One region of the Luxibacter massiliensis genome, then DNA from elsewhere that is predicted to be linked to it. Evidence: predicted binding sites of a transcription regulator. Region 1 holds the regulator's gene; each other region holds the start of a gene.
What was found. The regulator Rex, encoded in region 1, represses fermentation and respiration genes when NADH is low (regulators of the CRP and FNR family bind a similar motif). The targets are predictions, from matches to a motif close to ATTGTTAANTANTTAACAAT.

Region 2: a site for Rex is predicted at 1,591-1,610, ahead of EFA47_RS08955 (iron-sulfur cluster assembly scaffold protein). Genes of this name have one in related genera too.
Region 3: a site for Rex is predicted at 1,550-1,569, ahead of EFA47_RS08545 (acyl-CoA carboxylase subunit beta). Genes of this name have one in related genera too.

What each region holds. Positions count from the first base shown of each region.
Region 1 covers NZ_UWOE01000001.1:1,624,403-1,627,687, forward strand. The annotation lists gene abc-f (ribosomal protection-like ABC-F family protein) at 1-804, opposite strand, end outside; gene EFA47_RS07440 (redox-sensing transcriptional repressor Rex) at 1,078-1,722, shown strand; gene EFA47_RS07445 (NAD(P)H-hydrate dehydratase) at 1,828-3,285, shown strand, end outside.
Region 2 covers NZ_UWOE01000001.1:1,937,511-1,940,795, forward strand. The annotation lists gene EFA47_RS08950 (GGGtGRT protein) at 1-802, opposite strand, end outside; gene EFA47_RS08955 (iron-sulfur cluster assembly scaffold protein) at 854-1,546, opposite strand; gene EFA47_RS08960 (CinA family protein) at 1,743-2,264, opposite strand; gene pgsA (CDP-diacylglycerol--glycerol-3-phosphate 3-phosphatidyltransferase) at 2,267-2,809, opposite strand; gene rimO (30S ribosomal protein S12 methylthiotransferase RimO) at 2,806-3,285, opposite strand, start outside.
Region 3 covers NZ_UWOE01000001.1:1,849,824-1,853,108, forward strand. The annotation lists gene EFA47_RS08545 (acyl-CoA carboxylase subunit beta) at 1-1,302, opposite strand, end outside; gene EFA47_RS08550 (peptide MFS transporter) at 1,730-3,079, shown strand; gene EFA47_RS08555 (2-isopropylmalate synthase) at 3,280-3,285, opposite strand, start outside.

The DNA of each region.
Region 1 (3,285 bases):
TATCTCCTTCTGCTGGTTTAAATATTCTTTGAGCAGGGCATCCCTGATTTGCTGTTTCTTCTCTGCATATGCCTTATAATTGCCCAGGTACATCCGTATTTCGCCGTTTTCTATCTCCACAACTTTTGTGACAACCCGATTCAGGAAGAATCGGTCATGGGAAACGATAAAAACAGCACCTGGATAATTCATGAGGTAGGTTTCCAGCCATGTGATGGAATTTAAATCCAAATGGTTGGTAGGCTCGTCCAGCAGGAGGATATCTGGTCTGGTGAGCAGCAGCTTGCCAAGGGATACGCGGGTTTTCTGCCCCCCTGACAGAGTGTCAGTCATTTTTGAAAAGTCCTCCTCCAAAAAACCAAGGCCTTTCAATACACCGGCCAGCTCGCTCTCACATGCATAACCATTTTCAGACTCAAATCTAGATACCATCCTGTGATAAGATTCCAGTTTATTATGAAGGGCATCGCCGCTTAATGTCTTAAGTTCCTGTTCAGCAAGCCGTATCTGCGCTTCTAATGCAAGGATATCAGCTTTTGCTGTTTTTACCTCCTCGTAAATAGAGAGTCCGCTCTGCAGATGCTGCTGTTGGGCCAGATACCCTAAAGTTTTACCTTTTGTCAGAATAATCTCTCCCCCGTCTGCCGGCTCTTCGCCCACGATCATTTTAAGGATTGTGGATTTCCCGGCGCCATTTACGCCTACCAGTGCAGTTTTTTCTCTGTCTTCTATATGAAAAGCTCCATTCTGTACAATGAGCTGTTCCCCGAAAGATTTAGTAAGATTGTGACATGCCAATACCATAGACAGCCTCCTGTAATCCAAATAAATTTAATATGATGCAAGATCCTGCAGGCCGGATAGGGCCTGCCCCAGGCCTTCCCGGCGTATACAGGATTTATACGTTCCTTGTTCAATACCCATTTTATTATAGCGGAAATAAACCGAAATACAACAAAAATTTGACTTTGTTCTTACAATTCTATATAATAAGGCAAAGATGTGTTTGATAATCCAGGTTTTTAAGTACCTGCAGGTTACTGAATGCATCCCAGAACAAATTTGGAGGCGATAACTGTGGAAGACAGAGAGATATCACGGGCAGTGATAGGGAGGCTGCCCAGATACTATAGATATTTGGGTGAGCTTTTAGATGCAGGGGTAGAACGCATTTCTTCGAATGATTTGAGTAAAAAGATGCATGTGACTGCTTCCCAGATCAGGCAGGATTTAAATAACTTCGGTGGGTTCGGCCAGCAGGGATATGGCTATAATGTAAAGTACCTCTATACGGAGATCGGAAAGATTCTGGGACTTAACAGGCCTCACAATATGATTATCATAGGAGCCGGAAATCTAGGGCAGGCGTTGGCCAATTATGCGTCATTTGAGAAGAATGGGTTTATTCTTAAAGGACTTTTTGATGTGAATTCCCGGTTGGAAGGGGTGGCTATCCGGGGAGTCCCTATCCGGATGATGGACGAGCTGAAGGATTTTGTAAGTCAGTCAGATATTGAGATTGCCGCGCTGACTATCCCTAAGTCAAAAGCCATTGAAGTAGCTGAGATGCTTATAGAAAATGGAATCAGGGCTATCTGGAATTTTGCACATACAGATTTGAACCTGCCGGAAGACATTATTGTGGAGAATGTGCATTTGTCTGACAGCCTGATGCGCTTGTCATATACAATCAGCCGCTATCAGGAAGACCACGGAAAATAAAGAAGGGTATCAGACGTGTATTAAGGACAGCTTGTCTTTTTTACACGTTGTTTCATTTCAGAGGGGACTTTCTTTGTTCCCACAAAATATAAAGGAGGCTGGAATATGGAATATTTGCCTACAGGAGAATGGATGCAGAGGGCAGACAGTTATACCATCCATGAGATAGGCATCCCATCCCTGGTGCTGATGGAGCGGGCGGCGCTCTCCGTTGTGGAGGCCATGGAACAGGATGGGGCAGACTTGACAAAGACCCTTGTGGTCTGTGGATCAGGAAATAATGGTGGTGACGGGTTTGCAGTTGCAAGGCTTCTGAAGGGAAAAGGCTGTCAGGTCACAGCCGTTTTTGTGGGCCGGGAAGAATCTATGAGTGAAGAATGCCGGCTGCAGATGCGGATAGCAGATAAGTCAGAAGTCCCTATAGTCACAACAATAGAGGCCGGAGAATATACTAGTATTGTAGACGCTGTTTTTGGCGTGGGGCTCAACCGGGAAGTATCAGGCAGGTACCGCAGCATAATAGAGGCAATGAATGCCTTGCAGGGACACAAGACAGCAGTGGATATTCCATCCGGGATCTGTTCTGCCACGGGGCAGGTACTGGGCATTGCTTTTAAAGCAGATCTGACAGTTGCTTTCGCATGTGCAAAGCTGGGATGCATCCTGTACCCCGGATATTTGTCTGCAGGCAAGGTTGTGACAAAGGATATTGGTATTAGCGGGCATATATTTGAACAAGAGACAGGAGTGTGTTTCCGATACCATAAGGCAGACTTGCAAAGGCTTCTGCCCCGGAGAAAGGCGGATTCACACAAGGGTACATACGGAAGAGTCCTGATGGTTACCGGGAGTCCAGGTATGTCAGGGGCAGCTTATTTAAGTGCTATGGCTGCCTACACGTGTGGGGCGGGACTTGTACAGATCTATACTTCTGAGGATAACCGGGTGATCCTCCAGCAGCAGCTCCCTGAGGCGATTTTGGCCACATACAGGGAGTATGAAGAGGAGCGGTTTAAAAGCCTGCTTTCCTGGGCAGATGTTGTCTGTATCGGATGCGGCCTTGGGCAGAGTAAAACAGCAGAGAAATTATTGGCCCAGACGCTGAGGGAAGCAAAAGTGCCCTGTGTTGTCGATGCAGATGGACTGAATCTTTTGAGCAGACATCTGGAACTTTTAGAAAAGAAAGAATGTCCCCTGGTATTGACTCCCCACATGAAAGAAATGGCCCGTTTGCTGGACTGTCCGGTCAGAGAACTAAAGGATCAGCGTCTTACCAGAATAAGAGAGTTTACAGGCCGGTATGATATTGTCTGCGCGCTGAAAGATGCACGCACATTCGTCATGAAGGCAGGAGAACATCCCTTTGTAAATACGACAGGGAATAACGCCATGGCTAAGGCGGGGTCAGGAGATGTTCTTGCCGGCGTTATTACAGCTTTACTGGCCCAGGGCATGGAGACATTTGAGGCTGCGTCCTGCGGGGTATTTTTACATGCCTGCGGCGGAGATGCGGCCAGGAAGGCAAAGGGATCCTACAGTGTGCTGGCACAGGATCTGATTGCC
Region 2 (3,285 bases), 310 kb from region 1:
GATGGAGCGTACGTCCTGTACCGCCGCCTGATGCCACAGAAAAATATTTCTTGCCCTGCTCAATACATTCTTTCTTATATGTGCCTGCTACCGGGTGCTGGAAACGCGTCGGGTTCGTAGAATTACCTGTAATAGAGACGTCTACTCCCTCCTTGTGCATAATAGCAACACCTTCACGCACATCGTTTGCACCGTAACAGTTTACTTTAGAGCGGAGTCCGTCAGAATATGCGATTCTCTGTACTTCCTTAAGCTCTCCTGTATAATAGTCGTATTCTGTCTGTACATATGTAAAACCATTGATTCTGGAGATGATCTTAGCCGCATCCTTGCCGAGTCCATTTAAGATAACACGGAGAGGCTTCTGGCGCACTTTGTTTGCTTTCTCTGCAATACCAATAGCACCCTCTGCCGCTGCAAAGGACTCGTGTCCTGCCAGAAATGCGAAACAGTCTGTATCCTCCTCCAAAAGCATCTTGCCCAGATTGCCATGTCCCAGTCCAACCTTACGCTGGTCAGCTACAGATCCGGGAATGCAGAAAGCCTGGAGGCCTTCGCCGATTGCCGCTGCCGCCTCTGCTGCTGTCTTACATTCCTTCTTAATAGCGATGGCCGCACCTACTATATATGCCCAGCAGGCATTCTCAAAACAGATCGGCTGAATCCCCTTAACCTGATTATATACATCAAGTCCGGCATCCTTCGTAATCTTTTCTGCCTCTTCGATAGAAGCAATGCCATAGCTATTTAATACTTCATTGATTTTATCAATTCTTCTTTCATATGATTCAAATAAAGCCATTTAATTCTCCTCCTGATTTATTTTAACATTACCTGTATTGAGTACTTCCGACTATTCCTTGCGTGGGTCAATAATCTTGGCAGCATCGTCCACACGGCCATACTGTCCTTTTGCTTTCTCCCATGCATCATTCGGTGTATCGCCTGCTTTAATGAAATCTGTGAACTTGCCCAGGCTTACAAACTGGTAGCCGATGATTTCATCTTTGTCATCCAGGGCGATGCCTGTCACATAGCCTTCAGCCATCTCCAGGTAACGAGGACCTTTCGCCAGTGTTCCATACATAGTTCCAACCTGGGAACGGAGTCCTTTTCCCAGATCCTCCAGTCCTGCGCCGATGGGAAGCCCATCCTCAGAGAAAGCGCTCTGAGTCCTTCCGTATACGATCTGCAGGAATAATTCTCTCATTGCTGTATTAATGGCATCACAGACAAGGTCTGTATTAAGTGCCTCTAAAATAGTCTTACCCGGAAGAATCTCAGATGCCATAGCAGCGGAATGAGTCATTCCTGAACATCCGATTGTTTCCACAAGAGCCTCCTGGATAATTCCATCTTTTACATTCAAAGTCAGCTTACAGGTACCCTGCTGCGGAGCGCACCAGCCTACTCCGTGTGTCAAACCAGAAATATCTTTTACTTCTTTAGCCTGTACCCATTTTGCTTCTTCCGGAATCGGAGCTGGTCCGTGATTTGCACCTTGAGCCACCGGACACATCATTTCTACTTCATGTGAATAAATCATGTTAAAACTCCTTTCAAATATGTATGATTTTCTTCCTATAGGCGTTTGATATTAATTTAACACCATATATAGATTATTCTCGCATAATTTTCGACATTCGTCAATTGTGACTTTATACAAGTTTCTACATCCCCAGGCCCTTTTACCCGACAAGATTCAGCCTGCCGGACAACGCCAAACTACAGCCCCAGACTCCTTAAGGATCCATGGTTTTTAGCTCTTCAAGGGCGAGAGATAAAGCCTTTTCCACAGTCATAAGCCGGTTTTCCATTCTGTCCCCTTTAAATTCACATCTGGCCACGGCAGTATGGCCGCATACATAGCAGCCAACATATACAAGGCCTACTGGCTTTTCCTTTGTCCCGCCTCCTGGGCCGGCAATCCCGGTAGAACTTAAGGCAACCTCCGCTCCCGCAGAGCGGGCCGCCCCTTCTGCCATCTCTTTCGCTGTCTGCGCACTCACGGCCCCATATTCCTGAAGGGTCGCGCGGTTCACGCCCACCAGCCTCTCTTTGGCTTCATTGGAGTAGGTAATATATCCTTCATGGAGCACGTCAGAGGCGCCGGCTACGTTCACCAGAGTCCCCGCAATCAGGCCCCCAGTACATGATTCTGCTGTGGTGATAGTATATTTCCTGTCAGCCAGCTCTTTTATCAGCCGTTCCTCCAGGCTTTCTGTATGATTTTCATGATTCTTTAAAACCCAGTCTGGATACATAATTACATCCCTCCCTGTGTCAGGACCTGCCTGTTCTTCCAAACATAGTCAACCAGAGATATGACTGTCAGGGCCAGGGCAATCCATATAAGCGCCGTGCCGATACCGTCGAATATCCCTCCCAGGTCTGCAATCAAAACAAGGATCATGGCCATCTGAAAAACAGTTTTAAATTTCCCCCAATAACTTGCCGCAATAACAATCCCGTTATCTGACGCCACCAGCCTGAATCCACTGATAATAAATTCCCTGCTGATAATGATAATGACTATCCAGGCTGACAGCCTCCCCATCTCTATCAGGCAGATCATAGCCGCAGATACAAGCAGCTTATCTGCCAGGGGATCCATAAACTTACCGAAATTTGTTACCAGATTATATTTTCTCGCAATCTTCCCATCCAGTAAATCTGTCAGGCTGGCTGCGGCAAAAAGCACAAGGGCAATCCATTTGTTGGCCCATCCTCCCAAGTCTGTCAGCATAAACAGGACAAAAAAGGGAACCATAACTACCCGCAATATTGTAAGTTTATTTGGCAAATTCATGATACGATACCTCCAATCAAATCATAGTCCACTGCTCCTGACACCTGCACTCTGGCAAAATCACCTGACATCAGCTCTTCTTCCGTATTTACGAAAATCAGGCCGTCAACATTTGGGGCATCCCGGTAGGTCCTGCCCACATAAGCATTTTCATCGGCTATTTTCCCTTCTATCATGACCAGAACTTCCCGCCCTGTCATACGTTCGGCCTGGCCAAAGGCGATTTCCTGCTGAAGCTCCATCAGTTCAGCCTGCCTTTCTTCCTTTATCTCTTCCTCCACCTGGCCTGGCATTGAAGCAGCCGGCGTATCTTCCTCAGGGGAATACGTAAACACCCCGAGGCGGTCAAATTCCATTTCTTCTACAAATTCCAACAATTCCTCATGTTGTCTGGATGTCTCCCCTGGGAAACCAGTTATAAGGGTAGTCCGTATACATATATCGGGTATCTCCCGGCGCAGCTTAAAAATAATATC
Region 3 (3,285 bases), 230 kb from region 1:
ACTGGACTGCAGCTCTTTATATTCAGACGCCTTTTCTTTCAGCGTCTCAGCATCCGCATCTTCATACATAATCTTCGCGGCCAGGCCAGAATCCATCATGCCGATCTCAGCTGAAGGCCATGCATAGACCATATCCGCGCCGATAGATTTGCTGTTCATGGCTACATAAGCGCTTCCAAATGCCTTTCCTACAATCACATTTACCTTGGGAACCGTGGCATTGGCAAATGTATATGTGAGTCTCGCAACGGCTCTCGCCATGTTCTTTTCAGACTCCACGGTAGCGGCAAATCCTGAAATATTTGTAAGCGTCAGGACTGGGATTGAGAACGCATCGCAGAAATTCACAAAATCAATCGCTTTCTTACATCCGTCCACTGTCAGGGCGTTGTCAAACTCCTCTGCGGCGCTGCCATCCTCGCCGTATACTTTAGAGCGGTTGGCAACGGCGCCCACAGTCATGCCGTTTAAACGGATGAACCCTGTCACCATGTCTTTTGCATATTCCTTCTTTGTCTCAAAGAAAACATGGTTGTCAGAAATTGCTGCAAGGGCAATGCCTGTATCTTCTGATGCATTGGCAATATCTGCACAGGCGCGGTTCAGGTCATCTGTACATTCTGTGTAGGAAAGGTCGTCCTCATTATTTGCAGGAATCATGCAGGCCAAAGTACGGATCTGCCCGAGAATCTCTGCCTCCTCACCGATGCCATCCACTAAGCCTGCTGTCTTGCTCTGGTATTCTGGGGTGGCTGTGTCACATTTGGACATCTCATTTCCCTCCAGTGCATTAGGAGAATTTACAAATAATCTGCCCTGGCTGCTTTCCATAAAAGTAAAATCTGTCAATCCGGGAACAACAGCAAGGCCGCCGCCGCACATTCCGAATACAGCAGTGATCTGCGGAATCACGCCGGAAGCCATAGACTGCTTAAAATACAGGCTTCCAAAAGCCTCCAGCGCATCCGTAGCCTCCTGTAGCCTTAAACCGGCACAGTCTACCATACCGATGACTGGAGCCCCCATTTTCATTGCCATATCATAAATATTTGCAATCTTCTTTGCGTGCATCTCGCCCACTGCCCCCTTCAATACAGTAGCATCCTGGCTGTACACATACACAAGATTGCCATCAATCACCCCGTAACCAGTGATGACACCATCTGCCGGAGTGTCTTTTTTCTGCAGGTTGAAATCTGTGTTCCTGGCTGTAACAGCACCGCCGATCTCAACAAAGCTCCCCTCATCAAGCAGCATGGCAATTCTTCTGCTCGCCGGGTTTTCTGTAGCGTTGTAGCTCATATCCTAGCCCTCCATATTATAAAATTTGTTTAAAATAAAACCAAAATTTCTGCCTATTCTAGTATATAATACTTAATACAAAATTTCAATTCATAAATACAGATTCTGATATTTTTTTCACAGTCCTTGGAAACACCACAAGTAAATTTTCGGCATGCCAAAATTTACTTGCTAAAACATACCCTGAAATTATATTTGTATGGCCAGAGTATTATAATAGGAAGTATTTATAAAAACCTTATGAAAATTTGTAAATAAATTATAAATTTTTATTTGTTCTTTCCTATAAACTATGGTACAATTTCTTCATGGAGAAATTTTTGACAAAGAAGGAGGTTTTTCAAACTCTGGGAGGATACTAGATATCCTCAGCATCTAGCACCATGTCAGTGCAGCACTATAAAAAACTAATTGGAGGGTTTTTATTATGGAAACAGCAAAAAAGAAGAGACCTTTTGGCTTTTATGTCTGCTCTTTGGGTTTCACATTTGAGCGTTGTGCATTCTACACAGTAAAATATTTACTGGCCATCTGGATCGCAACAAACGCTGCTGGCGGCGGCTTGGGGTTGACCGATGCCAAGGCAGCTTCCATGTCAGCTTTATTCGTGGCATTTACTTACATTACACCAATTTTTGGCGGATACATCGCTGACTACTGGTTAAGTCCAAGAATCTGTGTTATCGCAGGTATGATTCTTATGGGACTTGGCTACCTGTGTACATGGCAGGCCCACTCTACAGGACTTGTGTGGGCAATGATCATCCTTGTTTCAGTAGGAACTGGTTTATTCAAGGGTAACCTTTCCGGTGTAAACGGCCTGTTGTTCGAGGACAAAGATGAACTGAACACTGCATTCTCCATCCAGTATTCTTTTGTCAACGTGGGTTCATTCATCGGAACTACATTTATCGCAATCCTGCCGGCAACTTTTGGTGTCAGCTACAACTTCGTATTCTTACTCTGCGCAATCTTCCTTTTTGTAGACGCAATCTGGTTTGCAGCTAACTCAAGATCTCTGGGAGAAGCAGGAAAGAAACCTTTCAAAAATGACCAGAGACAGTTTGTTGACAGCAACAAAAAGAAAGATGAAGCGAACAAACCTCTTACAGCAGGGGACAAAAAACGTATTGCCGCTATCATCCTCGTAACACTTTGTTCTGTTGTATTCTGGATGGTTTGGTATCTGGCTTACATGCCTGCATACTATCACTTCGGATGGGGCGACGGCGCTGACTTTTTAAACCATGCCAACTGGTATATCGGAAGCTTCCAGGTTCCGACTGCATGGTTTGACTCTGTAAACGCCCTTACATGTATCGTTCTTGGTCCAACACTGGCTATGGTATGGGCCAAAATGGCAAAAAGGCCGCAGGGCGATATGAGTATGTTCAAGAAAACAGCTTTAGGCATTATCCTTGTAGGCTGCGCTTTCGTGGCAATGGTAGCTGCTGATTTCATCAGGGGCGACGGCCAGGCATCTCTTATCTGGATCGTGCTCGTAGCACTTTTGATGTCCATCGGTGAGATGATCTTCTCTCCTCTTGGAAACTCCTTCATCACTATGCTGGCTCCCGCAAAGGTTCTCGGACTGCTGCTTGGCTTCTGGCCAATCGCCGTATTCTTTGCAAACAGTATCTATCCTGCACTGTATTCATACTTGAAGACAGTTTCATTCCAGGCTGGATATGGGGTGCTCGCAATTGTGGTAATTGTGATTGGAATTATCCTATGGGCATTCAGCGGTAAGCTTGATAAACTTGCTGCGGAAGATTAATTACTAAATTCCGCCCACTAAACAGTATGTATCTTTATACCGTGGGCAGACCTGCGTCGCTGCAGGATACAAAATGGGCCGGGGCATTATGCCCCGGCCCATTGCCATACAGCCCACATAATTTCATCTGTCTATATCCTCTGATCATATTCCAAAACTGATAAAGGCCCCGAATGCAACGCATCGGGGTCTTTGACCTTTTATTT